DNA from 4 places in the Oerskovia paurometabola genome. Region 1 is predicted to be linked to each of the others. Evidence: riboswitches for the same ligand, from Rfam matches in the RefSeq annotation. Region 1 holds a riboswitch; each other region holds the start of a gene.
The links. A riboswitch is a leader RNA that binds a small molecule or an ion and turns the genes downstream of it on or off. The one in region 1 is predicted to bind S-adenosylmethionine.
Positions count from the first base shown of each region.

Region 2: another riboswitch for S-adenosylmethionine. It lies ahead of JOD48_RS03005 (rhodanese-like domain-containing protein); the one in region 1 lies ahead of JOD48_RS01220 (methylenetetrahydrofolate reductase).
Region 3: another riboswitch for S-adenosylmethionine. It lies ahead of JOD48_RS13215 (ABC transporter substrate-binding protein); the one in region 1 lies ahead of JOD48_RS01220 (methylenetetrahydrofolate reductase).
Region 4: another riboswitch for S-adenosylmethionine. It lies ahead of JOD48_RS03220 (NADPH-dependent FMN reductase); the one in region 1 lies ahead of JOD48_RS01220 (methylenetetrahydrofolate reductase).

Region 1 is NZ_JAFBBV010000001.1:267,659-275,240, reverse strand. Features, by position in the region: gene JOD48_RS01240 (glycoside hydrolase family 31 protein) at 1-1,699, shown strand, start outside; gene JOD48_RS01235 (hypothetical protein) at 1,951-2,910, shown strand; gene JOD48_RS01230 (hypothetical protein) at 2,952-3,503, shown strand; gene JOD48_RS20020 (outer membrane protein assembly factor BamB family protein) at 3,594-5,024, opposite strand; SAM riboswitch class I at 5,240-5,342, shown strand; gene JOD48_RS01220 (methylenetetrahydrofolate reductase) at 5,455-6,504, shown strand; gene metE (5-methyltetrahydropteroyltriglutamate--homocysteine S-methyltransferase) at 6,525-7,582, shown strand, end outside.
Region 2 is NZ_JAFBBV010000001.1:669,871-677,452, forward strand. Features, by position in the region: gene JOD48_RS02985 (DUF1345 domain-containing protein) at 1-303, opposite strand, end outside; gene JOD48_RS02990 (MBL fold metallo-hydrolase) at 370-1,164, opposite strand; gene JOD48_RS02995 (LLM class flavin-dependent oxidoreductase) at 1,231-2,280, opposite strand; gene JOD48_RS03000 (O-succinylhomoserine sulfhydrylase) at 2,395-3,654, opposite strand; gene JOD48_RS03005 (rhodanese-like domain-containing protein) at 3,675-4,139, opposite strand; SAM riboswitch class I at 4,146-4,238, opposite strand; gene JOD48_RS03010 (phosphotransferase enzyme family protein) at 4,313-5,155, shown strand; SAM riboswitch class IV at 5,236-5,350, shown strand; gene JOD48_RS03015 (aminotransferase class V-fold PLP-dependent enzyme) at 5,392-6,792, shown strand; gene JOD48_RS03020 (GNAT family N-acetyltransferase) at 6,916-7,582, shown strand, end outside.
Region 3 is NZ_JAFBBV010000001.1:2,911,358-2,918,939, forward strand. Features, by position in the region: gene JOD48_RS13210 (ABC transporter permease) at 1-173, opposite strand, end outside; gene JOD48_RS13215 (ABC transporter substrate-binding protein) at 298-1,950, opposite strand; SAM riboswitch class IV at 2,241-2,352, opposite strand; gene proB (glutamate 5-kinase) at 2,424-3,566, opposite strand; gene obgE (GTPase ObgE) at 3,816-5,339, opposite strand; gene rpmA (50S ribosomal protein L27) at 5,430-5,687, opposite strand; gene rplU (50S ribosomal protein L21) at 5,763-6,071, opposite strand; gene JOD48_RS13240 (dodecin family protein) at 6,291-6,497, opposite strand; gene JOD48_RS13245 (TetR/AcrR family transcriptional regulator C-terminal domain-containing protein) at 6,605-7,174, opposite strand; gene JOD48_RS13250 (NAD(P)H-dependent oxidoreductase) at 7,294-7,582, shown strand, end outside.
Region 4 is NZ_JAFBBV010000001.1:717,646-725,227, forward strand. Features, by position in the region: gene JOD48_RS03185 (LLM class flavin-dependent oxidoreductase) at 1-205, shown strand, start outside; gene JOD48_RS03190 (rhodanese-like domain-containing protein) at 246-635, shown strand; gene JOD48_RS03195 (GNAT family N-acetyltransferase) at 632-1,279, shown strand; gene JOD48_RS03200 (LLM class flavin-dependent oxidoreductase) at 1,293-2,408, shown strand; gene JOD48_RS03205 (LLM class flavin-dependent oxidoreductase) at 2,452-3,549, shown strand; gene JOD48_RS03210 (hypothetical protein) at 3,709-4,125, shown strand; gene JOD48_RS03215 (flavin reductase family protein) at 4,197-4,763, opposite strand; gene JOD48_RS03220 (NADPH-dependent FMN reductase) at 4,760-5,413, opposite strand; SAM riboswitch class IV at 5,434-5,543, opposite strand; gene gdhA (NADP-specific glutamate dehydrogenase) at 5,807-7,144, shown strand; gene JOD48_RS03230 (copper homeostasis protein CutC) at 7,370-7,582, shown strand, end outside.

The sequences.
Region 1 (7,582 bases):
CGACGCCGTCGACCAGCGCGGCAGGAGCCTCGACGCCGTCGTGTTCGAGCAGTACAAGTCGCAGGGCGCGACGGGACGCACGTACATGCCGATGCCGTTCGCGCACGTCGTGGGCGGCTCCGGCTGGGGCTTCCACGTCCGCACGTCGCGGCGCACCTGGTACGACGTCGCCGCGTCCTCGCCCGACCTGCTCGTCGTCGAGGCCGCGCTGGGCGACGACGCCGCGCTCGACGTCGGCGTCTACGAGGGCAGCCCCACCGAGGTCCTCAAGGCGTTCGGCGACGAGGTCGGCCGCGCCGAGGAGCTCCCGTCGTGGGTCCTCGGACTGTGGGCGTCGGGCAACGAGTGGAACACCCAGCAGCTCGTCATGGACCAGATGGACGCGCACCGCGACCTCGACGTCCCCGTGAGCGTCGTCGTGATCGAGGCGTGGAGCGACGAGGAGGGCATCACGATCTTCCGCGACGCCCGCTACGAGACCAACGCCGACGGCGCCCCGCACGCCGCCTCGGACTTCACGTACCCGGCCGACGGCGCCTGGCCGGACCCGAAGGGCATGATCGACGAGCTGCACTCCCGGGGCATCAAGGTCGTCCTGTGGCAGATCCCCCTGCTCAAGACCGAGCACGACCTCGGCCCCGACGTGCCCCACGAGGCACAGGTCCTCGCCGAGGGCAGGGCCATGGTCGCGGCCGGGCACGCGGTCCGCGAGGCCGACGGCAGCGCCTATCACAACCGCGGCTGGTGGTTCCCGCAGTCCCTCATGGCCGACCTGTCGACCCCCGAGGGCCGCGAGTGGTGGACCGCGCGCCGCCAATACCTCGTCGCCGAGCTCGACGTCGACGGCTTCAAGACCGACGGCGGCGAGCACGCCTGGGGCGACGACCTCCAGTACGGCGACGGCCGCAAGGGCGACGAGGGCAACAACCTCTACCCCGTGCACTACGCCCGCGCGTTCGGCGACCTGCTGCGCGCGAACGGCAAGGCTCCCGTGACGTTCTCCCGCGCCGGGTTCACCGGGTCGCAGGCCCACGGCCTGCACTGGGCCGGGGACGAGAACTCCACGTGGGAGGCGTTCCGCTGGTCCATGAACGCGGGCATCACGGCCTCTGCGTGCGGCATCGTCTACTGGGGTTGGGACCTCGCCGGCTTCTCCGGGCCCGTGCCCGGCTCGGAGCTCTACCTGCGCGGGGTCGCGGCCGCGACGTTCAGCCCGGTCATGCAGTACCACTCGGAGTTCAACCACCACCAGCGCCCCCTGCGGGACCGCACCCCCTGGTACGTGGCCGAGACCAACGACGACCCCGAGGTCGTCGACGTGTTCCGCGCCTACGCCCAGCTCCGCGAGCGCCTCGTGCCCTACCTCGCAGAGCAGGCGCGGCACTCGATCGAGACAGGTGCCCCGCTCATGCGCGGGCTGTTCGTCGACCACGCGCACGACGAGAAGGTCTGGGAGCACGCCGACGAGTACCAGCTCGGCGACGACCTGCTCGTCCACCCCGTGACCGAGGAGGGCGCGACCACCTGGACCACGTACCTCCCGGCGGGCGAGTGGGTCTACGCCTGGACCGGGCAGCCGGCCCAGGGCGAGGCCCACGGTTCCGGGGTGCTCGTGACCCGCGACGTGCCGCGCGACGTCATCCCGGTGTACGTGCGCGCCTCCGCGTGGGAGGGGCTGGCGCCGGTCTTCGCGCGGTAGCGGCGTCCCGGTCCGGCGACGGAGGACGCCGGACCGACAACGCCGCCGAGGCGGCGATCAGGGCCCCACCCGTCACGACGACGGGTGGGGCCCTGCGGCGTTCCACGGGGACCGGCGCGCCTGGACCGGCTCGGCCCCGCGGCGCCGGTGGCGCGCCCGATCGTCCGCCTCGCCCACCACGGGCGCTACTCTTCCGCCATGGTGACTTCCGCACCCGAGATCGACGAGACCCTGACCGAGGCGATGGTCACATGACTCGCCGCGAGGAGTCACCGGCGCCGGATCGCCCTGCCGCGTCCGCCATGCCCAGCGGCCCGGACGACGCGGAGCCGTGGGCGGAGGTCGACGCCGCGCACCGGGCGCTGTGGGACGCGCGGAGGGCTTTTGCGGAGCAGTCTCGGGCACGGGTCGGGCTGCTCTCGCGCGCGCTGCGCGCCGGAGACGCGACGGACGAGGCGGCCGCCGCGCTGGGGCTCCTCCTCGAACGCCCCGACCACGCGCCCGACCTGTTCGACGAGCTGGTCGACCTGGCGACACACGGCGCCCGGACTGTCGAGGCACGACGCGTGATCAGCCTCGGTGCGAACTACTACCCTGCGTCGATGCGAGAGGTCGCCCTCGGGCGGCTCGAGACGGCGGACGCCCCCGTGGCGCGGACCATCACCACCCTGTTCTCCTTCTCCGTGGGAGCGACCCGGGGCGATGCCGACCGGCGAGAGGCCGACCGCGGGTCCGGGTGGACCCCTGAGGACGAGGGCCTCTGGGCTGCGGTCGTCACTGCCCACACCGGCCTGGACCGCGCTCGGGCGACGTACTTCCACCGGGCGGCCTCACGCGTCGAGCGGGCCCGGGAGGTGCTGCGGACCTCGACGAAAGGGGGCGGCATCACCACTCTCGGGTTCCTCGAGACCTGGCCCGACGACGTACCGGACCTGGTCGACGAGGTCGTCGGCCGGGCGTTGATCATCACCGAGGCGCTCCACGCCCGGCGCGTGCTGGCCCGCCGCCGGGACGTCATCGTCCCGGCGGTCCGCGAGAGCGTCCTGCGCCGTCTCGACGGGGCCGACGACTTCGACGTCCGGCGGCTCGCCGAGCTGCTCGACCACCTCGCCGACGAGGAAGGGCTCCGCGCGCTCGTCGCGATCGCGCGACAGAGCGACGATCCCGACATCCTGGAGGCCGTGGACGACTACGACCCGGACCGGTCGTGACGACGATCTCGACGGCGTCGCACCCCTTGGACGGAGACGACATGACGAGTACCGAAGGCACCGCCTCCCCCTCGACGTCCAGCGACGCCCCGGCGCAGGGAGCGCAGAACGCCGACGCCTCGGGAGCCACGGACGACGACGCGCTCTGGGCGGACGTCGTGGCGGCGACGCGAGAGCTGGCGCGGGTGGGCCACGAGTTCAGACAGCACGCGCAGGATCGCCCGGGCGTGCTCTCCCGAGCACTGCGCGCGCGCAGCTGGGACACGGTCGCGGCCCTCGGCTTCCTCGACAACCTGGGGGACGACGTGCCTCGACTGCTCGACGACCTCATCGAGGTGACCTTGGACGACGGCTTCGGGCTCAAGGCTCGATGCGTCATCGACGAATGGAGCTACACGGTCGGTCGACAGGTGCGCGAGAAGGTCCTGAGCCGCCTCGAAGCGGCAGGTTCGCTCGACGTCCAGCGGCTCGCCGAGCTGCTCCTCCACCTCCGAGACGTGGAAGGCCTCCGGCTGCTCGTCGCGCGAGCGCGACAGAGCGACGATCCCTCCGTCCGAGAGGTCGCCGACGACTACGATCCGGACCGGTCGTGATGCCCCCGGCAACGCCGACACCACGGGAGCGAAGGACGCCGCCGCGCGCGGGTCGGGTACGGCGTGGCCATGTCGCCCTCCCCCACGCCGTCAGCCGAACGCCGTGACCTGGGCTTCGTCGATCCTCAGCAGCCGACCTCCCCCAGCGGCCAGCTCGTACGGGTTCCCGGTGTGCTCCTGGGTCCATCGCACGTCGCCCGTCGCCAGGTCGAGTGCGGTGACCGAGCTCGTGCCGGGCGCGGTGGGGACGACGAGGAGCGCGGAGAAACCGTCGGTGAACGTGCCGGTCACGCGGTACGACACCGCACCGGACGCGGGGTCGGCCGCCCGCCGCCACCGTTCCTCACCCGTCGTGGCGTCCAGGGCGACCGTCTCCCGGTCGACCGTCTGCACCATCACGACGTCCGCGCCGCGGACGAGCACCTGACGCGCGGCGACCGGTGCGGTCCAGGCGGTCGTGCCGTCCCTGTGGACGGCGAGGAGCGCCTCCCCCTGGTCGAGCAGGACGAGGTGAGGCGCCAGGAGGTCGCGGGCACCTTCCCCGAGCACGAGCCCCTCGTTCGTCCAGAGCACCGTGCCGTCGGCCGAGACGGCTTCGACAGGTCCCGCGACGGCCGTCCCCGACGAGCGGAGGTAGGACCCGTTGCCCAGGGCGATGACCTGCACCATCCCCGGTGGTTCGTCGACGACCTGCCCCCCAGGCGTCAGGTAGGACAGGACGCCACATCCGTGGACCGCCACCGTCCCCGACCGGTAGACCGCACGGACGGCATCACCTTCCGTCGCGCACAGGGGGTCCTGCGCGTCCTCCCTCACGGTCAGCCGTCGCTCCCACGCCGCCGTGCCCGTCCGGACGTCGACGGACCGGACCACGACCCCCGTCTCGTCTCTGGCGGCCTGGAGCACCGTCCCGCCGGGACCGGCGACCGCCTCGCCCCGGCGTGGGTCCATCTCTACCTCGGCCACCACCGCACCGTCGACGCTCACGAGTCGGGCCGCGGTGGCCTCCTTCCCCTGGCCCAGGCACACGAAGGCCGACACCTCCGCCGTTCCCTCGACGCGCACCTGGTCGGCGGCGCAGACCTGCCGGGTCAGGTCGTCCAGCCGCCAGCGCTCGTCGCCCGACCCGAGGTCGTACCCGACGGTCCCGGAGCGCCCCGGGATCACCAGCAGGTCCCCCACGGTGAACGGCTCGCCCTCGTCGCGGTCGACGCTCCACTCGGCATGCGGCGCGTAGGTGAGGTCGAAGATCCTGTCCTCGGACGAGCGGAGCGTCTGGAGCGCGTCGTCCTGGGCCGCCCCGTCGCGCGTCACGACGACCGCGGCCGCCACCCCGAGCGTTCCGAGACCGACGGCGAGGCCGACCAGACGGGCGGCGCGACGCCGTCGTGCCGTACGGGTGAGGGGGCGTCGCGTCCGCTCCCGACGAGTCGGCTCCGGGACGCCCGAGCCCGGGTCGACACCCTCGGACGAGTCGTCGAGCACGAACGAGACCTGCTGCTGGCTGCGTCGGCGAGGCACGCCCGGAGCATAGCGGCGACGTCGGGGAGGATCGCCCGGCGGTCCGGGCGGGCGCCGACAGGCGTACGTTGGAAGGGCGACCGCAGGGACCGACGAAGGGATCTGCGACCGCGTGGACGGACGCCGGAGCGGGGCCGAGGAACCACTCCGGACCCCTCCGTCTCACGCTTCGAGCAGATATTGGCTCAGATCATGGATTCCCCCTACGATCGTCAACACCATCCAGAGCGGTCGAGAGTCCTGGCTCGTTGACACCGCAGCAACCCCCCAACGGAAGCCTCTCGCGGGTACGGGTGCTACAGCCAGGTTCGATGGAGCGATTCATGACCGAGGCATCTTTCCGCGCACCCCTGCACCGCACCGGGGTCCCCCGCGCCAGCCGTCCGGCCGCCCTGGCCACCACCAGCACGACCCTCCTGACGGCCGCCCGATGAGCATCGTCGACCTGGGGCACTTCGGGCACGAGGCACCGCGGCCCACGGTGTCGTTCGAGCTCATGCCCCCGCGCCGCCCCGACGCCGCGCCCAAGTTCTGGGAGACGGCCCGCCGCCTCGTCGCGACCTCGCCCGACTTCGTGTCGGTCACCTACGGCGCGGCCGGCACGGACCGCGAGACCTCGCGCCGCGTCATCAGCCAGCTCCTGCACGGCACGCCCGTGCTGCCCATCGCGCACCTGACCTGCGTGGGCGCCTCGCGCGAGGACGTCGAGGACGTCATCACGGACTTCCTCGACGCGGGCGTGCGCAGCTTCCTCGCCCTGCGCGGGGACCCTCCGCGCGACCAGCCCGACTGGCGCCCCGCCGAGGACGGCGTGCGGTCGAGCACCGAGCTCGTGGCCCTGCTGCGCGAGGTCGAGGCCGCACGCTGCGCCGCGAGCCCGAGCGTCGCGCTGCGCGGCGCGGCCCGCCCCCTGACCATCGCGGTCGCGACGTTCCCCGACGGCAACCTCGCCGCGGGCACGAGCCGCACCCAGGAGGTGCGCCGCCTCTGGCAGAAGCAGCAGGCCGGAGCGGACTTCGCGATCACGCAGCTCTTCTACGAGGCGTCCTCCTACATCGACTTCGTGGCCGAGGCGCGCGCCGCGGGCGTGACCATCCCGATCCTCGCGGGCCTCCTGCCCATGACGGACCCGGCCCGCCTCGCGCGTGTCGAGGAGCTCACGGGCGTCCCCGCGCCGCGCCGCGTCGTCGAGGCCCTCGAGGCGGAGCCGGACCCGGACGCGCGCCACGCGCTGGGCATCCGGCACTCGGTCGAGCTCGCGCGCCAGGTCCTCGCGGCCGGCGCGCCCGGCCTCCACATCTACACCTTCAACAAGCACCAAGCCGCTCTAGACCTGCTCGAGGGAGTCGACCTCGGCGGTGGGGCAGCGGGGGACGCCAGCGGCGTCTCGTCCCGCACCCCCGACCTGGCCAGCGGGCCGTGGGTCTCCGGCACTCCCCTTCCCTCCGCCGAGCCTGCCCTGGGCAGCTCCTCGGTCTGACCAGTTCAGAGGTATTCACCATGAGTGCACCCACGTTCCCCTCCGGTTCCGTCCTCGGCTACCCCCGCATCGGCCCGCGCCGCGAGCTCAAGAAGGCCGTCGAGTCCTTCTGGGCCGGCAGGACCACGGCCGACGAGCTCGAGGCCACGGCCTCGGCGCTGCGCGTCGCGGCCGCCCAGCGTCTCGTCGACCTGGGCCTCGACGCCTCGTCGGGCGCCGTGCCCGGCTCGTTCTCCTACTACGACCAGGTGCTCGACGTCGTCGCTCTCCTCGGGGCGGTCCCGTCGCGCTTCGCGTCGCTCACCGACGAGAAGGGCGCGCTGGACCTCGCGGGCTACTTCACGGTCGCGCGCGGCGCCGGCGAGGACGCCCCGCTCGAGATGACCAAGTGGTTCGACACGAACTACCACTACCTGGTCCCCGAGGTCAGCGAGTCCACGCCGTTCCGCTTCGCGGACGACCGCGTCGTGCGCCAGTTCGTCGAGGCCAAGGACGCGGGCGTCGTGACCCGGCCCGTCGTCGTCGGGCCCGTGACGTTCCTCGCGCTGTCCAAGGCCGCCGACGACAGCGCGCCCGGCTTCAGCCCGCTCTCGCGCCTCGCGGACGTCCTGCCCGTGTACGTCGAGCTGCTGCGCGCCCTGGCCGCGGCCGGTGCACCGTGGGTGCAGCTCGACGAGCCGGCGCTCGTGTCCGACTCGATCGACGTGCCGGCCGCCGAGGTCCACGCCGCGGTCACCGAGGCGTACCGCGTGCTCGCGACCGAGCTCGCGGTGGGCACCGAGCGCCCCGCGATCCTCGTGGGCGCGCCGTTCGGCGGGCTCCAGGGTGAGCACGACGGCCTCGCGCTCCTGGCCGCGACCGACGTCGAGGCGATCTCCCTCGACCTCGTCAAGGGAGCGGTCCCGGCGAGCCCCATCGCGGGCCTCGCGGACAAGACCCTCGTCGCGGGCGTGATCGACGGCCACAACATCTGGCGCGCCGACCTCGCGGCGAAGCTCGCGCTCGTCGACGACCTGTCCGGCCTGGGCGCCGGCGCCGTCACGGTCGGCACGTCGACCTCGCTCCTGCACGTCCCGCA
Region 2 (7,582 bases), 400 kb from region 1:
CACGACCGACGCCGCCAGGATGAACAGGTGCGTCACCCGGCGCGAGGGCTCCTCGCGTGTGGCATGGCTCGCCGTGACCCGGGCGTCCATGGGGGCGATGACGAGCCACGTCCACGCGATGAACAGCAGGGCCGCGACGCTCCACCCCGCGAGGAATGCGAAGCGCGGGTATCCCTGCGAGCCGAACCAGAACCCGACGCCCGCCCCGACGAGCAGCCCGACCGCGAGACGCACCGCAGGGCCGGCCCCGAGGCGGTCGCGCGGGACGGGGGTCGAGGGCAGGTCCGGGCGGGAGGGGATCACGCGGTCAGTCAACCACCGGCGCCGCGGCCCGGCGCGTCGGCCGGGCTCGTCCCGCGGCGTCCGCCGCTATGCGCCCTCGGCGAGGTACCGGAGCTGCGCCCGGACGCTCTGGCGCGCCGCGGGGAGCACGCCGAGGGCGACGTCGCCGTACACCGAGGCGGTCACGTCGTCGACGAGCGCCTCGGTCACCGCCTCGCCCGCCCGGTCCCCGAGCGCGGTGCGCACCTGCGCGAGCCGGTCGGCCCGGTGCTCGCGGTACGACCGCACGGCGACGGACAGGTCGTCCAGGTGCGGGCCGTGCGCGGGCAGCACGGTCGCAGCGCCGAGCGACTCGAGCAGGTCGAGGCTCGCGAGGTAGTCGCGCAACGAGCCGTCGGGCTCGGCGATGACGGTCGTACCGCGGCCCAGGACGGTGTCGCCTGTCAGCACGCTGCCGTGCGGGCCGTCGTCGGGGAGGCGGAAGCTCGTCGAGTCGCCCGTGTGCCCGGGTGTCGCGAGCACCTCGATCCGCAGGCCGGCCGCGTGGATCGTCTCGCCGCCGAGCAACGGCGCTGCGTCGCGGGAACGAGCCGGGTGGCAGTGCGCGGGGTCGGCCGCGCGGACCGGTGCGCCCGTGAGCTCGGCGAAGCGTGCCGCCCCTGCGGTGTGGTCCGCGTGGCGGTGCGTGATCAGGACGAGCTCGACGGGCGGCCCGGCGGCCAGGGTCGTGAGGTGAGCGACGTCGTCGGGCCCGGGGTCGACGACCACGCGGGTGCCCGCCCCGGGCGCGGCCAGGACGTAGGACCTGGTCCCGTCGAGCGTCATGGGTCCAGGGTTGGGGGCGAGCAGCACCGAGGCCTGGCTCGTGACGAGGACGGGCACGCCCGACGGCGCCGCGTGGGCGGGCCGTCGGGTGCGGTCGTCGCTCGGTGGGGTCACGGCTCGGCGTCAGTCTCCGAGCGCGGCCGCGAGCAGCTCGATCGTCTGCGTGCGGCCGGGCGTCGCGTCGAGCGACTCGTCGGCGCGCGAGCCCGCGACGGGCACGACCATGACCTCGTCGACGCCGTGCCGGGAGGCGAGCTCGCGCACGCGGCGGGCCGCGGCCTGGGGCTCGTCGACGATCCAGCGGTCGAGCATCTCCTCGGCCATCTGGGACGTGAGCCCGTCGAGCGGCGTGGACGCGGCGTCCTCGACCGTCTCCTGGGCGCCCAGCGGCTTCCCCGAGCGCAGGCGGGCCATCATGCGCGCCTGCGGCAGCGCGCGGGCGCGTGCCTCGTCGAGCGTCGGGGCGACCGACACGTTGACCGTCAGGAACGTCTCCGGCGCGGGGTGCTCGGCCGACGGGCGGTAGCCGTCGCGGTAGAGGGCGAGGATCTCGTCGATGCCGGCGCCCGAGAAGTGGTTGGCGAACACGTACGGCAGGCCGAGCTCGGCGGCCAGGCGCGCGGAGTAGTCGCTCGACCCGAGCAACCACACGGTCGGCACCGACTCGGCGGCCGGAGTCGCGTGGACGTCGTAGACCTGACCGGTCGTGAGGCGGACCGAGGCGCCCTCGGCACTCATGAGCGAGCGGATGTCCTGGACGTGCTGGGGGAAGCGGTCGACGTCGGACGTCGGGCCGCTGCTGCGCAGCAGGGCGGTGACGACCGGGTCGCTGCCGGGCGCGCGCCCGATGCCCAGGTCGACGCGCCCCGGGGCCATGGCCTCCAGGACCGCGAACTGCTCCGCGACGACGAGCGGCGCGTGGTTGGGGAGCATGACGCCGCCCGACCCGACGCGGATCCGCTCGGTCACCGCGGCGGCCGCCGAGATCATGACGGGCGGTGCGGACGCGGCGACCGCGGGCATGTTGTGGTGCTCGGCGAACCAGTAGCGCGTGAAGCCGAGGCGGTCGGCGAGGCGCACGAGGTCCAGGGAGGCGGCGATGGCCTGGGCGGAGGACTGTCCCGAGCGGACGGGGACGAGGTCGAGGACGGAGAGGCGCGGCGAGGTAGTCATCGCCTGGTGCAACCCCGGGATACGGCCGGGGTATTCCTGCGCGGCCGCTGGGTGCGGAGTACGTGTCGTCGTCGGGCAGGTTTCGCGACACGTACTCCGCACCCGGCCGGACGGTCAGCGGCGCAGCGCCTGCTCGACGTCCTCGATCAGGTCGAGCGGGTCCTCGAGGCCGATCGACAGGCGCACGGTCGTCTCCGCGATCCCGACGGCGGCACGCCCGTCCGGCCCCAGCTTGCGGTGCGTCGTGGTCGCGGGGTGCGTGATGAGCGACTTGGCGTCACCCAGGTTGTTGGAGATGTCCACGACCCGCAGCGCGTCGAGGAACTGGAACGTGCGCTTCTTGAGGAGCTCGGGGTCGGTGCCCGGGGCGTCGGCGCCCGGCACGTCGAGGTTGAACGTCACGACCGTCCCGCCCCCGCTCTGCTGGGCCTTGGCGAGCTCGACCTGCGGGTGCGAGGCGAGGAACGGGTAGCGCACGGCCGTGACGCCGGGCAGCTCCTCGAGCGCGGTCGCGACCTGGAGGGCCGAGGCGTTCTGCGCCTTGACGCGCACCGACAGCGTCTCGAGCCCCTTGACCAGGACCCAGGCGTTGAACGCGCTGAGAGAGGGGCCCGTGTTGCGGATGAAGGTCTGGACGGGTCCCTTGACGTACTCCTCGGAACCCAGGATCGCGCCGCCCAGCACGCGGCCCTGCCCGTCGATGTGCTTGGTCGCCGAGTACACGACGACGTCGGCGCCGAGCTCGAGCGGCTTCTGCAGGACGGGGGTGGCGAACACGTTGTCGAGCACGACGACGGCACCCGCGGCGTGCGCGAGCTCGCTCACGCGGCGCACGTCGATCACGTCCTGCATGGGGTTGGACGGGGTCTCGAAGAAGACGACGTCCGCGGGGGTCGACAGCGCCTCCTCCCACTGCGAGAGCACGTGACCGTCGACGTAGTCGGTGCGCACGCCCCACTTGGCGAAGATCTCGTCGAAGATCACGAGCGACGAGCCGAACAGCGCGCGGGCCGCGACGATGCGCGACCCGGCACCGACCAGCGCCGCGAGCGAGGTGAAGACCGCGGACATGCCCGACGCGGTCGCGTAGCAGGCCTCGGCGCCCTCGATGAGGCGCAGCCGCTCCTCGAACGTGTGCACCGTCGGGTTGCCGTAGCGCGAGTAGATGAAGCGGTCGACCTCGCCCGTGAACGCGGCCTCGGCCTCCGCGGCGCTCCCGTACACGTAGCCCTGCGTGAGGAAGAGCGCCTCGCTCGTCTCCTCGAAGTTGGTGCGGGCGTGGCCGCCGCGCACCGCGAGCGTGTCGGGACGGACCGAACGGGGGAGGGGGCCACGACCCGAGCCGCCCGGGACGCCGGCGGGGATGCGGAGCACGCCGTCCCCGGTCGCGGCGCTCACGACTGCGTCCAGGGCAGGCCCGCGGCGCGCCAGCCGTCGGAACCACGGTGACCGGCGCCGTCGAGCGCTCCCTCGAAACCCTCGAGGACGTTGTACGCGGGACCCAGCCCCGCGGCGGTCGCGGCCTTGGCCGCGCCGATCGAGCGGGCTCCCGAGCGGCACAGGAAGACGACCGGACGCTCAGGGCTCAGCCCGGCCGCGGTGAGCTCCGCGACGAACGCCGGGTTCGGGCGGCCCGCGACGTCGACCCACTGGGTCAGGACGGGCGCGCGGCCCGTCGAGGACAGGTCGGGGACCCCGACGAAGCGCCACTCGGCGTCGGTGCGGACGTCCACGAGGACGGCGCTCGGGTCGTTCTGGAGAAGGGTCCACGCCTGCTGGGGCGTGATGTCGCCGGCGTACCCGTCGGCGGGACGGGCGTCGGGGACCGGGGCAGCGGTCGCGCGGTCGGGGGCACTCATGGTGATCCTCCATCGGTCGTGGCGGTAGCACCCTCGCCCGTCACCGGGGGGTTGCTGCGGCGTCATCGTGCCAAGTCACTCAGCCGCTCTGGATGGTTGCGTCGGATCGTACGCCACCGTGACCACGGAAAAGAACAGGTGTCTCGCAGGGTGGTCGGGCTAGGTTCCTGCGCATGAGCCACCTCCCCGAACCCGACCGCGCGCCCGACCAGGCCGAGGAGCCCCTGGCCGGTGGGAACTCGACGACCGTGGTGCGGCGAGGCGACACCGTCCGCCGCACCGCAGGGCCCTGGACGCCCACGGTCCAGGCGCTCCTGCGGCACCTGCGCGCACAGGGCGTCGCCGAGGTGCCGGAGCCGCTCGGGACGGACGAGCAGGGGCGCGAGGTGCTGTCGTTCCTCCCCGGTGACGTCGGGAACTACCCGCTGCCACCGTGGGTCTGGGACGAGTCGGTGCTCCGGGACGCGGGCGCGCTGCTGCGGCGCGTGCACGACGCGAGCGTCGGGTTCCTCGACACAGGCGCCGCCGCCCTCGTCCCCGACGCTCTGCCGGCGGCCCCCACCTGGCAGACCGCACCGCACGAGCCTGCCGAGGTCGTGTGCCACAACGACGTCGCCCCGTACAACCTGGTCTTCCGTGACGGGGCCGTGGTCGGGCTCATCGACTTCGACACCGCGAGCCCCGGCCCCCGGATCTGGGACCTGGCCTACCTCGGCTACCGGCTCGCGCCCCTCGTGGCGGACGCGGGGGAGTCGGAGGGGAGCGACGTCGTCGGGCGGCTGGACCCGTTGGCGCGCCTCGACGCCCTGGTCCGCGCGTACGGGATGCCGTACTCGCGCCGGGAGGTCCTGACCGTCGTGGTCGCGCGGCTCGACGAGCTCGCGGCGTTCACGGACGAGCGTGCGGCCGCGACCGGACGCGACGACTTCCGGGAGCACGCGGCCATGTACCGCTCCGACGCGCAGCGGGTCGAGAGTCTCGCGACAGCGTCCGATTCGCCGGATCTGCCCACCTGACAGGTTGCCTCTGCTCATCATCCGAGACGCTGTGCCCACCGGTTGACACGCTCCGCGCGCCTCGACCATCCTGGACACCAGGTCATGAGTGCCAGCGCAAAACCCCGGTTTGCTGGCCGGCAACCCTCCTCCGCGGTGGGGTGCCCCGGGTGACGACCAGGTCCCTCTCTATCAGGAGGGGGGCAAGCGCGGAGGGGCCGGCACGGCGAACTCCGACGACCACCGGAGGACGTGCCATGAGCGCACATGCAGTCATCGAAGCCCCTACCTCGTGTGCCGTGCTGCCCGTCGTGGGCAGCGACACCCTGGTCCCCCTCGTCGACGGGCGCAGCGTCCCGTACGCGAACCTCGACGTCGCGGCCTCGGCACCGGCGCTCCAGGTCGTGGCCGACCGGGTCACCGAGGTCCTGCCGCTGTACGCGAGCGTGCACCGCGGCGCGGGCTACCTCTCCCAGGTGTCGACGGCCCTCTACGAGGCTGCGCGTCAGACCATCGGCGCGTTCGTGGGGGCGCGCGAGGACGACGTCACGATCGTCACGCGCAACACCACGGACTCCCTCAACCTCCTCGCGGGCTGCGTCCCGGCCCAGGCCGACGGCTCGCCGGGGCGTGTGCTCGTCCTCGACGTCGAGCACCACGCGAACCTCCTGCCCTGGCAGCGCACGGGGGGCGCCACGGTCCTGGTCGGCGGTGCGACCGTCGCCGAGACCCTGTCGGGCCTGCGCGCCGAGCTCTCGCGCTTCCCGTACGCGCTCGTCGCGATCACGGGGGCCTCGAACGTCACGGGCGAGTCGCTGCCCCTCGCCGAGGTCGTGGCCGCGGCGCACGACGCCGGCGCGCGCGTCCTGCTCGACGGCGCACAGCTCGTCCCGCACCGCGGCGTCTCGCTCGCCGCGAGCGACGTGGACTACGTCGCGTTCTCTGGGCACAAGACGTACGCGCCGTTCGGTGCGGGCGCGCTCGTGGGCCGCCGCGACTGGCTCGACACCGGCACGCCCTACCTCGCCGGCGGCGGCGCGGTGCGCAACGTGACGCTCGACGGCACCACGTGGCAGAGCGCCCCGGCGCGGCACGAGGCCGGGTCGCCCAACGTGATCGGCGCGGTCGCGCTCGCCTCCGCGTGCGACGCGCTCGCGGCCCTCGAGCCCGGCGTGCTCGTCGCGCACGAGACCGAGCTGCGGGCCCGCCTCGTCGAGGGCCTGGAGGCGATCGACGGCGTACGCGTCGTGCGCGCCTGGGCCGACGCGGTCGACCCCGTGGGGGTCGTGACGTTCTCGGTCGACGGTTCCGACGCGGGGCTGGTCGCGGCCTACTTGTCGGCCGAGCACGGCATCGGCGTGCGCGACGGCCGCTTCTGCGCGCACCCGCTCCTGGCGCGGCTGGGCTTCCCGGCGGGGGCGATCCGGGCGTCGATCGGGGTCGGCACCACGGGTGAGGAGATCGACCGGCTCGTCTCCGCGCTGCGCACCTGGGTGAGCGAGGGGGCGAAGGCCCGGTACGAGGTCGTGGACGGCTGCTGGGTCGTGAGCGACGACCCGCGACCGCTCCTGCAGGTCGCGGGGCTCTCGGGCCTGTTCGCGACGGCCGCCGCGGGCAACATCACGGCCGCCGTGGGCTGCGGACCCGCCCCCGCCTGAGCACCCTCTGACCTGCGGAGACGCTGCCTGGAGCGCAACGTTCACCGGGGCGTCACCTCACCGTTCACGAACGACCGTTCCGTGGTCTTGGCGGCGACGCCTGCGTGTGTTCTGATATGCGCTGTGCAGCACGATGTCCACCTTGAAGGCCACGGGTTCCGCCTCGAACCCCTGGCTGTCGCGCACGCCGGTGCGCTGGCCCAGATCGTCGATCCGTCGATGTGGGCAGGCATGAGTGCGACCCTCCCCGAGGGGGAGGTCGGGATGGTGAACTTCATCGAGGACACCCGCGCCACGCGCGCGCTGACGGCGTTCGCCGTCGTCGACGCGGGCTCGGGTCTCGTGGTGGGGAGCACCGCTTTCCGTGACCTGTCGCTCGACGACAGGCGCGTGGAGATCGGGCGGACCTTCTACGCCCGTTCCACGTGGGGGAGCCTCGTCAACCCGGTCTCGAAATGGTTGCTGCTCCGACATGCGTTCGAGTCGTGGGACGTGCACCGTGTCGGCTTCCGGGTCGACGCGCGCAACACGCGCTCCCTCGCCGCGATGCGTCGCCTCGGCGCGTACGAGGAGGGCGTCATGCGTGGTCACCGCACGGCTCCCGACGGGACCCGGGCCGACTCGGTGTGCTTCTCGATCCTGGCGCACGAGTGGCCCGGCGTCGAGCTCGGCCTGCTCGCCCGGATCATGAGCCCGCGCATCGTGCCCGTGCTCGGCCCGGTCGGGCTCACCGCCACCGGGGAGCCCGACGCCGTGGGTCCTGGGGCCGGGGTGCCCGTGGGACCGCCGG
Region 3 (7,582 bases), 2.6 Mb from region 1:
TCGGCACGCAGGCGCGCGACGAGCTCGGGGTCCGAGAGGTCGCCGTCGGCTCCGGCCGCCTTGATCGAGGCCGCGTCGCTCGGCAGGACGTAGAGCAGGAAGAAGGAGATCGTGAAGGCCGCCCAGAGGACGAAGCCTCCCTGCCCCAGGCGGCGGGCGATGTACCGGCCCATGGTCGGCTCCTCTCGGGTGGTGACGTGCGGATGGTGACGCGGGTCGTGACGCGCAGGTGGTCGGATCGGTGGCGGGAGCGCCGGCCCGGCGGGACGCTCGCGACGCGTCCCGCCGAGCCGCTGCTCAGTCCTGCTGGACCCAGGCGCCGTAGAAGTCGAGGCGGGTCGACGCCTCGAAGCCCAGGCCCTGGACCGTGTCGGCCGCCGCGATCGTCGTCGAGAGCTCGTAGACCGGGATCGCATGCCCCTGCTGGACCAGGAGACGCGCAGCCTGGGTCACGAGCTCCTGCCGCTCGGCCGGGTCCGTCGACGCGGCCGAGCGGTCGAGCAGGTCGTCGACCTCCTCGGGTGCCCGCTTGTTGATGTTGCGCGCGTTGGCCGAGAAGATCGTGCGCAGCACGTCGGGGTCCGAGCGCGTCAGGTTGTAGTAGTCGAAGTCGAAGTCCCCGGACTTCTTGAGCTCGGTGGACTCGGCGACCGTGACCTGCTTGAGCTGGAGGTCCACGCCGATCTTCGCGAGCTGCTGCTGGACGAGCTCGAGCGGCTCGGCCACCTGCCAGAACGTGACCGTGGTGGACAGCCGCTGACCGTCCTTGACCCGCACACCGTCGGCGCCCTCGACCCAGCCGGCGTCGTCGAGGAGCGCCTCCGCACCGTCCGGGTCGTACGCGAGGTCGTCCGAGACGTCGGCCCACAGCGGGGTCGAGTGCGACAGCACGCTCGTCGCAGGCTCGTCCTGCGGGGTCAGCAGGGTCGCGGCGATCTCCTCGCGGTCGATGCCCTTGCTGATCGCCTGCCGCACCGCCGGGTCGGCGGCGAGCGGTCGCGACTCGTTGGGGAAGAGGTTGAAGACGACGCCCGGGTTCGCCCGGTACGCGAGCCAGAAGCCGTTGCCGTCGAACTGCGGCAGGTCGACCGTGCTGATGGCCGCGGTCGCGTCGATCTGGCCCGAGAGCAGGCTGCCGGTACGCACGCTGGCCTCGGGCACGAACTTCACGGTCACGGTGTCGAGGTACGCCTCCCCGGTGTGGTCGTCGGCCCCGGAGGCCCAGTCGTAGCCGGCGACCTTCTCGAGCACGACCTCCTGGTCGAACGTGTAGGACCTCACCGCGAACGGCCCGGAGCCCACGAACTTCCCGGCGCACCGGTCCTCGACGCTGAGCGCGGCGGAAGCGGGCGAGAGCAGTCCGAGCGAGAACGTCGAGGACGCCTGGAGGAACTGCGCGCTGGGTGCCGAGAAGTCGACCCGCACGGTGCGGGGGTCCACGACCGTGGTTCCCTCGTACCCGACGAGGTAGGCAGAGCCGAGGGAGGCCGCCGCGCCGAGCTCGACGATCTTGTCGAAGTTCGTCTTGACCGCGGCCGCGTCGATCGGCGTGCCGTCGGCGAACGTCGGCCCCTCACGGAGCGCGAACGTGAAGCTCGTGGCGTCCGCGTCGACCTCCCAGCTCTCCGCGAGCCACGGCAGGATCTCTCCCGTGTCCGGGTCCTGCGCGGTGAGCGAGGCCACGGTCTGGCGGGCCGAGGCGATCGCGTCGTTGTTCCCGACCTGCTGGGGGTCGATGCAGTGCGAGTCGACCGTGACCGCGAAGGTGAGGTTGCCGCCCGGGACGGGCTCCGCCGTCGGGCCGGGGGACGCGCCGTCCGCGGTGCTGCCGCCACCGGAGCCGCACGCCCCGAGCAGGAGCGCCGTCGCGGCGAGGGAGGCCGCGACGAGCGCGCGGCGGGACGGGGCCGTGCGGCCGCCGGGCCCCGAGGGCCAGGTCGAGAGGGACATGCGAGCAGTGCTCCTTCGGTCGTGCGCGCCGTCGGTCCGGCACGGCCGGGGCGCTGAGGGGTCGCCGACGGACCGTGGGTGCGTCGGATCGACGCCGGGCTCACGGTGAGCGGCGGTGGGGGCCGTCAGGGGACGGCGAGGGTGGGACGGGATGTCGGCCGCACGTCAGGAGCGGCGAGGGTTCAGCCGCGTGTCAGCGACAACAGAGCACGAGGGTCCCCGCGTCGAGGCAGCGGACACCCCTGCCGTCGAGCCCCTGTTGCGTTCCGAGTGCGCGCATCGCCCGTTCCTCCGTGTGCTTACCGCGCCCGACGGGTCGCGGTCAGGTACCACCCGGAGCACCCCGTCACGTCGAAGGGTTGCTGGCCAGCGAGCCGGGTCTTGGCGCTGGCGCTCTTCACCTGCCGCACAGGAAAGCCGCCCGAGGCCACCGAGTCAAGGGGTGAGCAGACCGTCCCACCCCGTGAGACGACTCAGGACGCCTTGCGCTTGCGCCCCACGAGCACGAGGTCGTCGCGGTGCACGATCTCGCGGTCGTACCCCTCGCCGAGCTTGTCGCGCAGCTCGTGCGTCGAACGGCCGAGCAGGTCCGGGATGTCGCTCGAGTCGAACGCGACGAGGCCGCGCGCGATCACGCGCCCGTCGGGGGCGACGAGCTCGACGGGGTCGCCCGCGTCGAAGTCTCCCGTGACGCCGACCACGCCCGCGGGCAGCAGCGACGCGCGTCCGCCCAGGACCGCGGCGACCGCTCCCTCGTCGAGCTCGAGTCGTCCGCGCGTGCGGGCCGCGTGCGCGAGCCACAGGCGCCGGCGCGTGGTGCGCTTGCCCGTCACGGCGAACCAGGTCCCCACCTCGTGCCCCGCGAGCGCGCCCTCGGCGTGCGCGGCCTTGGTCAGGACGACCGGGATGCCCGAGCCCGTCGCGATGCGCACCGACTCGAGCTTGGTGAGCATGCCGCCGGTCCCGATCGAGCTGCCCCGGCCCGTGACCTCGATGCCTTCGAGGTCGAGGGCGGACCGGACCTCGCGGATGCGCTGCGTGCCCGGGCGCGAGGGCGGGCCGTCGTACAGGCCGTCGACGTCGGTCAGCAGGACCATCGCGTCGGCGCGCACCAGGTGCGAGACCAGGGCCGCGAGACGGTCGTTGTCCCCGAAGCGGATCTCGTCGGTCGCGACCGCGTCGTTCTCGTTGACGACCGGCACGATGCCCAGGTCCAGGAGCCGCTCGAGCGAGCGCTGCGCGTTGCGGTAGTGCCCGCGGCGGATGGTGTCCTCGGCCGTGAGGAGCACCTGGCCCACGCGGATGCCGTACTCGGCGAACGCCTGGGCGTAGCGGGCGACCAGGAGCCCCTGCCCCACCGAGGCCGCGGCCTGGGCCGTCGCGAGGTCGCGCGGTCGCGCGCTCAGGCCCAGCGGACCGATCCCCGCGGCGATCGCCCCCGACGTCACGAGCACGACCTGCCCGCCCGCCGCGTGGCGGGCCGCGATCACGTCGACGAGCGCGTGCAGGGCCGGGACGCTGAGGTGCCCGTCCGGTCCGGTGAGGGACGAGGAGCCGATCTTGACGACGACCCGGTGGGCCGTGGCGACCTGGGAGCGTGCGGAGAGCGCATTCACGGCCTCATCATCCCGCGCCGGGCGCTCGGACGGGGCGCCGTTTCACCGTGTGACACCTCACGGTGGGACGGCGTGGGCGGCATGCCGCCGGCCCGGGCCCGACGACGACGCTCCCCCTGGGCGCCCGCCCCGCCCGGGCGGCGGGGTCGAGACCCCCGGGGACGCCGCAGGGCGGGCACGACCCGAGGGGCCGTACCCGCCCTGCGGGCGGACGTGCGGTCGACGACGCTCGTCGACCCGCGCGGGAGGTCAGTCCTGGTCGGGGTCCGTCCAGTGGCCGGACTCGCGCTCGGTCCAGAGCTCGGCGCGGGCCTCGGCCTTGGCGTCCATGCGCTCGGTGTACTCGCGGCGCTTGTCGGTACGCGTGGGGCGCGAGGTGTCCTCGAGGCGCAGGTCGGAGCCGCGGGGGCCGCCGAGGTGCTCGGCGCCCGTGATGAGCGTGGGCTCCCAGTCGAACACGACCGCGTTCTTGTCGGAGCCGATGCGCACCTCGTCGCCCGCGACGGCGCCGGCCTTGAAGAGCTTCTCCTCGACCCCCAGGCGTGCGAGGCGGTCCGCGAGGTAGCCCACGGCCTCGTCGTTCGAGAAGTCGGTCTGGCGGACCCAGCGCTCGGGCTTGGAGCCACGGACCTCGTAGTAGAAGCCGGTCTCGGCACCACCCTTGCGGGTCACGGTGAAGCCCGCGTCGTCGACGGCCTTGGGGCGCAGGATCGTGCGCGCCGGGGCGGGGGCCGGGGCCTCGCGGCGGGCCTGGTCGACGAGCTCGGCGAGCGCGAACGTCAGGGGACGCAGGCCCTCGTGGCTCGCGGTCGAGATCTCGAAGACGCGCAGGCCGCGGGCCTCGAGGTCGGGGCGCACGAGCTCGGCGAGCTCGCGGGCCTCGGGGACGTCGATCTTGTTGAGCACCACGAGGCGCGGACGCTCGTTGAGCGGGAGGCGGGCCCCCTCGATGTCGAGGTCGCCCGCGTAGGCGTCGAGCTCGGCCTCGAGGGCCTCGAGGTCGGAGATCGGGTCACGATCGGGCTCGAGCGTCGCGCAGTCGAGCACGTGCACGATCACGGCGGTGCGCTCGATGTGGCGCAGGAACTCGAGGCCGAGCCCCTTGCCCTGGCTCGCGCCGGGGATGAGGCCGGGGACGTCGGCGACGGTGTAGCGCGAGTCGCCCGCCTGGACCACGCCCAGGTTGGGCACGAGGGTCGTGAACGGGTAGTCGGCGATCTTGGGCCGGGCTGCGGAGATCGCGGCGACGAGCGAGGACTTGCCCGCGCTCGGGAACCCGACGAGCGCGACGTCGGCGATCGACTTGACCTCGAGGACGAAGTCGGCCTCCTCGCCGGGCTCGCCGAGCAGCGCGAAGCCCGGGGCCTTGCGGCGCTGGGAGGCGAGCGCGGCGTTGCCGAGGCCGCCGCGGCCACCTGCGGCGGCGACGTACTCGGCGCCCTCGCCGACGAGGTCGGCCAGGACGTTGCCGTCGGTGTCCTTGATCACGGTGCCGTCGGGCACGCGCAGGATCAGGTCCCCGCCGTTGGCGCCGGCGCGGTGGTCACCCATGCCCTGGGTACCGGAGGTCGCGTGGCGGTGCGGCGAGTGGTGGAACTCGAGGAGCGTCGTGGTCTGGGAGTCGACGACGATCCGCACGGTCCCACCGTCACCCCCGTTGCCACCGTCAGGGCCGGCGAGCGGCTTGAACTTCTCCCGGCGGATGGAGGCGCAACCGTTGCCGCCGTCACCGCCGGAGGCGTGCAGGACGACGCGGTCGACGAACGTGGCCATGGAAATGGTCCTCTCAAGCAGGGGGGAAGAACACCAGGAGGGGCGCACCGCGTCGGTGCGCCCCTCCTGTCAAGCGTGCTGCGTCGTGGATCAGGCCTCGGCAGAGACGATGTCGACGACCTTGCGCCCGCGGCGCGTACCGAACTGGACCGCACCGGCGGTCAGGGCGAACAGCGTGTCGTCGCCACCGCGACCGACGTTGTTGCCCGGGTGGAAGTGGGTGCCGCGCTGGCGGACGATGATCTCGCCGGCGCTGACGACCTGGCCACCGAAGCGCTTCACGCCGAGGCGCTGGGCGTTGGAGTCACGACCGTTGCGCGAGGAGCTCGCGCCCTTCTTGTGTGCCATGTCGAACCTGCTTTCGTGCTGGAAGAAGAGGGGGTGGGATCACCTGCGGCGGCCGTCACGAGCCGCCGAGGGAAGTCACTTGATGCCGGTGACCTTGAGGCGGGTCAGCTGCTGACGGTGACCCTGGCGCTTGCGGTAGCCGGTCTTGTTCTTGTACTTGAGGATCGTGATCTTCGGGCCCTTTTCGTCCCGGACGACCTCAGCAGTGACCTTGACCTTCGCGAGCGCCGCAGCGTCGTGGGTCACCTTCTCCCCGTCCACCAGCAGGATCGCAGGAAGCTCGACGGACTGTCCGGCACCAGCCGACAGACGGTCGACGACGACGATATCGCCGACGGACACCTTCTCCTGGCGGCCACCGGCCTTGACGATCGCGTACACCACGTTGTTGCTCATCTCTTCTAGTCTTGGCGTGCTCGCCATGTCTGGTCGTCTTGGCAGGACTCAACACACCGTGGCGTGCGAGTGCGACCGGACCATGGGCACACGGGACCAGTGCGCACCGAGCGCACCGACGTTCAAGGGTACGGGAATCCCGGAGGCAGGGTCAAATAGCCGCCAGTGCTGGCACGGGTCAAGCCGGCGCGCCCGCCGAGGCCACCGTCAGTCGAGGACGAACGTGACCTCGAGCGCCACCTGCCAGACGACGATCTTCCCGTCCCTGACCTCGACCTTCTGCTCCTTGACCCACGCCCCCGTGAGGTTGCGCAGCGTCTCGCTCGCCCTCTCGATCCCGGTCTTCACCGCGTCGTCGAAGCTCACGTCGGACCGTGCACTGATCTGGGTGATGCGCGCTACCGAGCCGCTCATGACGTCCTCCGCCGTCCGGGGCGGACGCCTCGTCGCGTCCGCGCTCCCCCTCCACGATCCTCCGCAGGGCGTCGGCCCGCCAGCGCGGGCGGCTGCGGAGCCGGGTGTCAGCGGAGCCGTTCCCCCAGCCCCGCGACGATCACGTCGGCACCGAAGCCGAACCGCTCGTCGAAGCCGCCCGCCCCTTCGGTACCGCCAGCACCACCGCCCGCCTGCTCCTCGACGACGAAACCCAGGACGAAGCTGAGCACGGTCCCCCAGGCGCGCGCGGCGTCGTCGGGCGTGAAGCCTGCGGACGTGAGGACGCCCAGCGGGACCTCGACCGCGTCGCGCAGCGCCTCGTCCGTGACGAGGGTGCCGCTGAAGACGCGCGCACCGTCGCGGTGCGCGAGCAGCATGCGGCGCAGGTTCGTCGCGGAGTCGCGCACGCAGTCCTGCCAGGGAGACCCGGCGAGCGTCGCCTCGTCCCAGGCCTCGCCGTCGACGAGGTCTCGCAGCATGGTGACGGCCATCTCGTGGAGCAGGTCGGCCTTGCTCGCGAAGTGCCAGTAGAGCGCGGGCGCCTTGACGCCGAGGTCCTGGGCGAGCCGGCGCAAGGTCAGCCCGTCGAGCCCGACCTCGTCGAGCAGCGCGAGCGCCGCGCGCACCACGCGTTCCCGGTCCAGCCGCTCGGCCATCGCCCGTCCTCCTCGGATCGTCGGCGGCCACGGGTCGGCCGCACGCCCTCACCTTGACACCTTAACGATGTTCAGCAACTCTAACGTTGTTAGATTGAACAACGTTAAGGAGAGTTACCGTGCGCGTCCTGCTCGTGATCGACCACCCCTACGAGGGCAGCTACAGCCGGGCGCTCGCCGCCGCCGCGATCCGCGGTGCGACCAGCGCCGGGCACGACGTCGACGTGATCGACCTCGACCTCGACGACTTCGACCCCGTGGTCCGGCGCGCAGACCTGGGCGCGTGGCGCGAGGGACGGACCGTCGACCCCCGGGTCGCGCAGTACCAGGACCGCCTGGCCGCCGCCGACCACCTCGTCCTGGTCCACCCCGTCTGGTGGGAGGTCATGCCCGCGCGCCTCAAGGGGT
Region 4 (7,582 bases), 450 kb from region 1:
CGAGACGCGGTTCGTCGGGTCGCCCGAGACCGTCGTCGAACGCCTCGAGACCCTGGCGCGCGTGACCGCTGCCGACGAGATCGTCGTCACGACCGCCGCCCACGACCCCGCCGACCGGGCGCGCTCGTTCGAGCTCCTGGCCCGGCACTGGGGTCTGCAGGGCGTCGTCGACGCCCCCACCCGTGAACCCGCCCTCGCCAGGTAGACCACCCGCGACCCGCCCCACCAGAACCCGGAGAACCCACATGACCCAGCACCAGCCCCTCCTCACCCCGGCCACCGACGCGGGAGCCCGCGTCGCCGACGGGGCCTTCCTGATCGACGTGCGCAGCGAGGGTGGCCGCGCGACCGCCGGCAGGATCCCCGGCGCCACGGTCACCGACCGCGACGACCTCGACGCGATCTTCGGCCCTGCCGCCGCCCCTGCGGTGTCGCTCGACACCCCGGTCGTCGTGGTCTGCGGCTCCGAGCGCGGCTCGGGCCCCGTCGCCGAGGCCCTCGCGGCACGCGGCTACACGAACGTCACGCACGTCGAGGGTGGCTTCCCCGCCTGGCGCGACGCGGGACTCCCGGCCGAGCCGGGGACGGGAGCGGCGCCGTCGGGCCCGCACGAGCCCGTCCGGCAGCGCGCATGAGCGCGCCCACCACGTCGCGCCCGCGCGCGGACAGCCTGCCCGACGGCGTCGCTCACCGGAGCGAGCAGACCCCCCGGGGAGCGGGGACGCCCGGGGACGGGGTGACCGTGCGGCTCGTGACGCCCGCCGAGCACGAGGCCGTCGCCGACCTGCTCGACGCGGCGTACGGGCACGAGTACTCGATCTCGGAGTCGTACCGGGCCGTGCTGCGCGACGTCACGAGCCGCGCCGCCGAGCACGACGTGTGGGTCGCGGTCGACGACGAGACCGGCGCCCTGCTCGGGACCGTCGCGACGCCGTCGCCCGGCCGGCACATCTCGCCGCTGGCCCGCGAGGGCGAGCTCGACTTCCGGCTGCTCGGTGTCGCTCCCGCGGCCCGGGGGCGGGGGATCGGCACCGCGCTCACGCGGCACGTCCTCGACGTGGCCCGTGCCCAGGGAGCGCAGCGGGTCGTCATGAACTCCGGCCCGCAGATGACCCGCGCGCACAGGCTCTACGAGGCGCTCGGGTTCCGGCGCCTGCCCGAGCGTGAGACCCGCGTGATCGAGGGGGAGGGCGGTGGCCGGCTGCACGCGTACGGCCTCGACCTCACCCCGGAGCCACGCTCACCGAGACAGCACCCCACCGCACCCGACCTCACCTGAACCGGAGAACACCATGCCCGTCGAGTTCCTCGGCATCGCCACCACGAGCGACGCCTCCGAGACCACCGCCCGTACGACCGCCCCCTTCGACAAGCAGTACCTCGAGCGCCTCGTGCGCGCGCACGAGGACAACGGGTGGACCCGCGTCCTGTTCGCCTACGGGTCGAGCGGCCCTGAGCCGTCGGCGCTCGCGGCCTGGACCGCGGCCCGCCTCGACACGGTCGAGCTGCTGCTCGCGCACCGCCCCAACGTCTCCTACCCGACGTTCGCGGCCAAGTCGTTCGCGACGCTCGACCAGCTCTCCGAGGGGCGGCTGTCCGTCCACTTCATCACGGGCGGCAACGACCACGAGCAGGGGCGCGAGGGCGACACGCTGACCAAGGACGAGCGCTACGCCCGCACCCAGGAGTACATCCAGATCGTCAAGAGGGCGTGGTCGAGCGCCGAGCCGTTCGACCACCACGGGACGTTCTACGACTTCGACGACTTCGTGCTGGACGCCAAGCCGTTCGAGGGACGCACGCCAACGATCTCGTTCGGCGGGTCCTCCGACGCGGCGTTCAAGGTCGGTGCGGCCGAGGCCGACATCTACGCGGTGTGGGGCGAGCCGCTCGACCGCACGGCCGAGCAGATCCAGCGGGTCCACGCGGAGGCCGCTGCCGCCGGGCGCTCCACGCCCCCGCGGATCCACGCCGCGTTCCGCCCGATCCTCGGCGCGACCGAGGAGCTGGCCTGGGAGAAGGCCCACCGCGTGCTCGACCGGATCGAGGAGCGCAAGGCCGCGGCCGGGGGCGTGCCGAGCCGTCGCCACCCGATCGACAAGCCGGAGAACGCGGGCTCGCAGCGCCTTCTGGAGATCGCGGCCCAGGGCGACCGGTTCGACACGGCCCTGTGGACCGCGACGGCCAGGGCCACGGGGGGAGCGGGCAACTCGAACGCGCTCGTCGGGACGCCCGAGACCGTCGCGCAGGCGCTGCTCGCGTACTACGACCTGGGAGTCCGCATCATCTCGGCTCGTGGCTACGACCTGCTCGACGACGCGACCGACTTCGGTCGCTACGTCATCCCGATCGTGCGCGAGGAGGTCGCCAAGCGCGACGCCGAGGCGGCGTCGACCCAGGCGGCCTGAGCACTCCCTCGGCACCACCACCCACCCCCACCAAGGAGCTTCCGTGCGTTTCCAGGTCCTCGACATCGTCTTCAACCCGCCCCACCCCGTCACGGGCGAGGCCGTGCCCGCGGCCGACCGGCTCGAACGCGTCGTCGAGACCGCGGTCCTGGCGGAGGAGCTCGGCCTCGACGCGTTCGCGGTCGGCGAGCGGCACGCTGGGGACGTGCTGTCCTCGTCGCCGACGGTGATCCTCGGGGCGATCGCCGCCCGGACGTCGCGCATCCTGCTGAGCACGGGCGTGACGGTGCTGTCCCTGCTCGACCCGATCCGGGTCGCCGAGGACTACGCGACGATCGACCAGCTCAGCCGGGGCCGGTTCGAGATGGTCATCGGCAAGGGCAACGAGGCCCTCCAGTACCCGCTGCTGGGTCTCGACCTCGCGAAGCAGTACGAGTACCTCGAGGAGAACTACGAGCTGCTCCGGCTGCTCCTGAGCGGCGAGGAGGTCGACTGGGAGGGCCGTCACCGCCCGGACCTGCGAGGCGCCACGACCCTGCCGCGCCCGTACGACGGCGCGTTCCGGATCTGGCACGGGTCCGCGACCTCGCGGTTCGCTGTCGAGCTCGCCGCGAGGTGGGGCGACCCGATCGTGAGCGCCAACGCGCTCCAGCCCCGCGAGAGCTACCAGGTGCTGATCGACCACTACCGCGAGCAGTACGCGGCCGCGGGGCACGACCCGGCGTACGGGTTCGTCGGGTCGGGGTCCGGCGGGCTGTTCCTCGCGGACACGACCGAGCAGGCGATCGAGGAGTTCCGCCCCATCTACGAGGGCGCCGTCGCGCGCGCAGACCTGCGCAAGCACGACCCGTCCGCGGTCGGCAAGGTCACGAGCTTCCGGACCATCGAGGAGGCCGTCGAGCGCGGCCCCGCCCTCGTCGGCTCTCCCGAGCGCGTGGCCGAGAAGATCCTCGACTACCACCAGAGCTACGGGCACGATCTCCAGTCGGTCTCGATCAACCACCTCCTGGAGCCCGCCCGGCAGGACGACGTGCTGCGCCGGTTCGCGGAGGAGGTCGTGCCGCTGGTCAGGGCCGAGGTCAAGACCGACCTCTGGGGGCCCGCCGACGCCCGCCGGGCCAAGGGGTTCACGGCACGGTAGGCCTGCTGGGGAGCGGGCGAGGGACGCCAGGCAGAGGCCGACCGCGGGCCGGCCGGGCACGACCGGCACCCTGGCGGAGCGTTCCCGCTCGGCCTAGGCTGGAAGTGTCCGGCGGGCCCTCGCGTGCGCCGGGCACGGGCACGGAAGAAGGCTCCGACGATGTGGCTCCTCGTGGTCTCCGGAGCGGTGGGCGCGGCCCTGGTCGCCGCCATCGCCTGGTCCACGATGCGCGTCGACCGGCCTTCCACCGATGCCCTCCCGCCACCCGGACCGCACCGGACCACCCTGCGCGAGCGGCGCCGTCGGGCTCCCGATCCTCTCGTCGCGCTCGCTCTCCAGATCCGCCTCGGGCGGCTCGCCGACGAGCTGCGCGCGGTCGAGGCCGACCCGGACGTCTACGCCCGCGCCCACCACTACCTCGCCGCGCAGGGCGCGTACGACGCGCTGCTGCGCGAGGCGTGCCGGCTCAGCGGCCTCGACGTCGTGGCCGACCCGCTGCGCGCGGGCCTGCGCAGCGACGAGGACGAGCGGCTGCGCGAGGAGCTCGAGCTCAGCGCGCGCGGGTGGACCTGGTAGCCAGGCGGCACGGGTGAGGGGCCCGACGGCGGCGCGCTCCGCCGTCGGGCCCCTCACCCAGATCGTGGGCCTCAGAGGGCCGAGTGGTCCCCGATCCGGTGGTAGGACCGGTCGTGGTAGACGAGCGGCGTGGCGTCCGCCCGGGTCCCCGACGCGAGCGCGCGCAGCGAGACCAGGTAGCTGTCGCCCACGGGCGTGCGCTGGATGATGCGGCCGCGCACCCAGGACAGCGCGCCGTCGATCACGGGCTCCCCGGACGCGAGAGGAGCCCACCCGCCGGCTGCGAAGCGGTCGATCCCGCTCGTCGCGAACCGCGCGGACACGTCGTCCTGGTCGGCGCTGAGGAAGTTGACCGTGACCGTGCGGGCCGCGGAGATCGCGGGCCACGACGACGACGTCGACGCGAGCGAGAACGCGAGCAGCGGCGGCGCGGCCGAGACCGAGATGACCGACGTCGCCGTGAAGCCCACGGGCCGGCCCTCGTGCTCGAGCGCGATCACCGCGACGCCCGCGGGGTGCTGCCGGAACACCGCCTTGTAGGCGTCGGCGCTGAGCTGCGGCTCGTCCTGCTCGTGGAGCAGGGCCTCGAGCCCGGCGAGGCGCGCGACGTCGGAGCGGGTCGTGGGTTCGGCGGTCATCGGGTCACCTCGGCGAGCTCGGGGGCGGTCCGGTGGGTGGTCTCCTGCCTGACGGCGTCGCCCGCCGCCCGCAGCAGGGGACCTCCCGCGTGGCCGAGCCAGGCGTCGACGGCGCTCGTGAGGTCGGCCTCGCCCAGCCGGGAGTCCAGGAGGGTCAGCGTGCGTGCGGGGACCGTCGCGCCGAGCTCGACGAGGAGCGGGCGCAGGTGCACCTCGCCCGCGAGAGCGTGCGCGGGGTTGCCCGACACCACGACCGGGACGGCCACGACGCCGGCCAGCCCGTCCGGGCCGTAGAGGTCGAGGAACGCCTTGAGGAGGCCGGTGTACGAGCCCTTGTAGACGGGCGTCGCGACGACCAGGACCGCGGCGCCCGCGGCGGTCTCCCGCGCGGCGTCGGCGCGCGGGTGCTCGGGGGCGAGGATCTCGGTCGCGATCTCGGCGAGGTCGATCGTGGCCTGGTCGGGCCCGTTCACGTCAGGCCCGTTCACGTCGGCCGCGGCCAGGCCCAGGTGGTCGGCGACCCGGGCCGCGACCGTCAGGGCGGCGGCCAGGGTCCGCGAACCGGGACGGGGGTTGCCGACCAGGGTGACCAGGGCCGGTCGCGGGTGGTCGGTCTGCGTGGGGCGGGGGGCTGCAGGGTGCTGGGTCATCGCTTCCTCACTGTCGTCGTGCTGCACGCTTGCCGCGTCGTGCCGGCGCGGCCGGGTCATCTCCCGGAGCACCCCGTCGTGAAGGGGTTGCTGACCAGCGAGCCGGGGCTTCGCGCTGGTGCTCGTGACCTCTGGACAGGGGTATAGACCCGTGGGGGGCTTTCTGCACCGATCCGGTCGAGAATTCTCACGGGGTGGACGGAGGTTTCGTGCCGCGTGCTCTGGCACGTCGCACGGTGTCGACCGACGCAGGCAGATCGAACTGTTGCCCCGGGCATGAGCAACGTCCCAGGTCGTGAGCCCGGCGTCTCCCAGAGTGGGACGGGAGTACGGCGCTGTTTACGAGTACGTAACCTGGTGCGGTTCAAAGCCCGCCCTGCCGAGGAGCACTCCATGGATAGTCGTCTGCAGTCCGTCTTCGACGAGGTCCTCGCCCGCAACCCTGGTGAGGTCGAGTTCCACCAGGCAGTTCGCGAGGTCTTCGACTCGCTCGGGCCGGTGCTCCAGAAGAACCCCCAGTACGTCGACGCGGCCGTGCTCGAGCGCATCTGCGAGCCCGAGCGCCAGATCATCTTCCGCGTGCCGTGGGTCGACGACCAGAACCACGTCCAGATCAACCGCGGTTTCCGCGTCGAGTTCAACTCGGCCCTCGGCCCGTTCAAGGGCGGTCTGCGCTTCCACCCGTCGGTGTACCTGGGAATCGTCAAGTTCCTCGGGTTCGAGCAGATCTTCAAGAACTCCCTCACGGGCATGCCCATCGGCGGCGGCAAGGGCGGCTCGGACTTCGACCCGCGCGGCAAGTCCGACGGCGAGGTCATGCGCTTCTGCCAGTCCTTCATGACCGAGCTCTACCGCCACATCGGCGAGTACACCGACGTCCCTGCGGGGGACATCGGCGTGGGAGGCCGCGAGATCGGCTACCTGTTCGGCCAGTACAAGCGCATCACGAACCGCTACGAGTCCGGCGTCCTCACGGGCAAGGGCATCAGCTGGGGCGGGTCGCTCGTGCGGACCGAGGCCACGGGCTACGGCACGGTGTTCTTCGCGGACCACATGCTGCGTACCAAGGGCCAGAGCTTCGACGGCCAGCGCGTCGTCGTCTCCGGATCGGGGAACGTCGCGACCTACGCGATCCAGAAGGCCCAGCAGCTCGGTGCGAACGTCGTGTCCTTCTCCGACTCCTCGGGCTACGTGGTGGACGAGGCAGGCGTGGACGTCGACCTGCTCCGCCAGATCAAGGAGGTCGAGCGCGGGCGCGTGGCCGACTACGTCGAGCGCCGCCCCGGCGCGCGCCTCGTGACGGGCGGCAGCATCTGGGACGTCCCCGCGACGGTCGCGCTGCCGTGCGCCACCCAGAACGAGCTGACCGAGCAGGACGCCAAGCAGCTCGTCGCGAACGGCGTCCTCGCGGTCGCGGAGGGCGCCAACATGCCCACGACCCCGGGCGCCGTCGCGCTCCTGCAGGACGCCGGCGTGCTGTTCGCACCCGGCAAGGCCGCGAACGCCGGCGGCGTCGCGACCTCGGCCCTCGAGATGCAGCAGAACGCCTCGCGCGACGCGTGGACGTTCGAGTACACCGAGGAGCGCCTCGCGCACATCATGGCGGGCATCCACGCGCGCTGCGAGGAGACCGCCGACGAGTACGGGACGCCGGGCAACTACGTCCTGGGTGCGAACATCGCGGGCTTCACCAAGGTCGCCGACGCGATGATCTCGCTGGGCGTCATCTGACCGACCTGAGCCCTTGGGGCCCTACCGACCGACGGGAGCGTCGTCCTCCGTGCGCCTCACGGCGTGCGCAGGACGCCGCTCCCGTCGGCGTTCCGGGGGCTCGACGCCGTGGCGAGGGGAGCGGCCCCTGACGGCAGAGCGCGCGCGGTCCCGTCGGGTCTACGCTGACCGCTGACACCGGGTGCGCTGCGGCGTGCCGACCCCTGACCCAAGGAGCATCCCCACATGGCACGCGAGGTCGCCCTCGAGATCGCAGTCCAGGACACCGACGGCGTGCGGGTCGCGGCGGAGGTCGGCGCCCAGCGCGTCGAGCTGTGCGCGGCGCTCGGGGCGACGGGCGGGCTGACGCCGAGCATCGGGCTCGTCGAGGCGGCGGTCGCTGCGGCCCTCGAGGTGGCGGGGGACGCCGCGCCCGTCGAGGTGCACCCCCTGATCCGG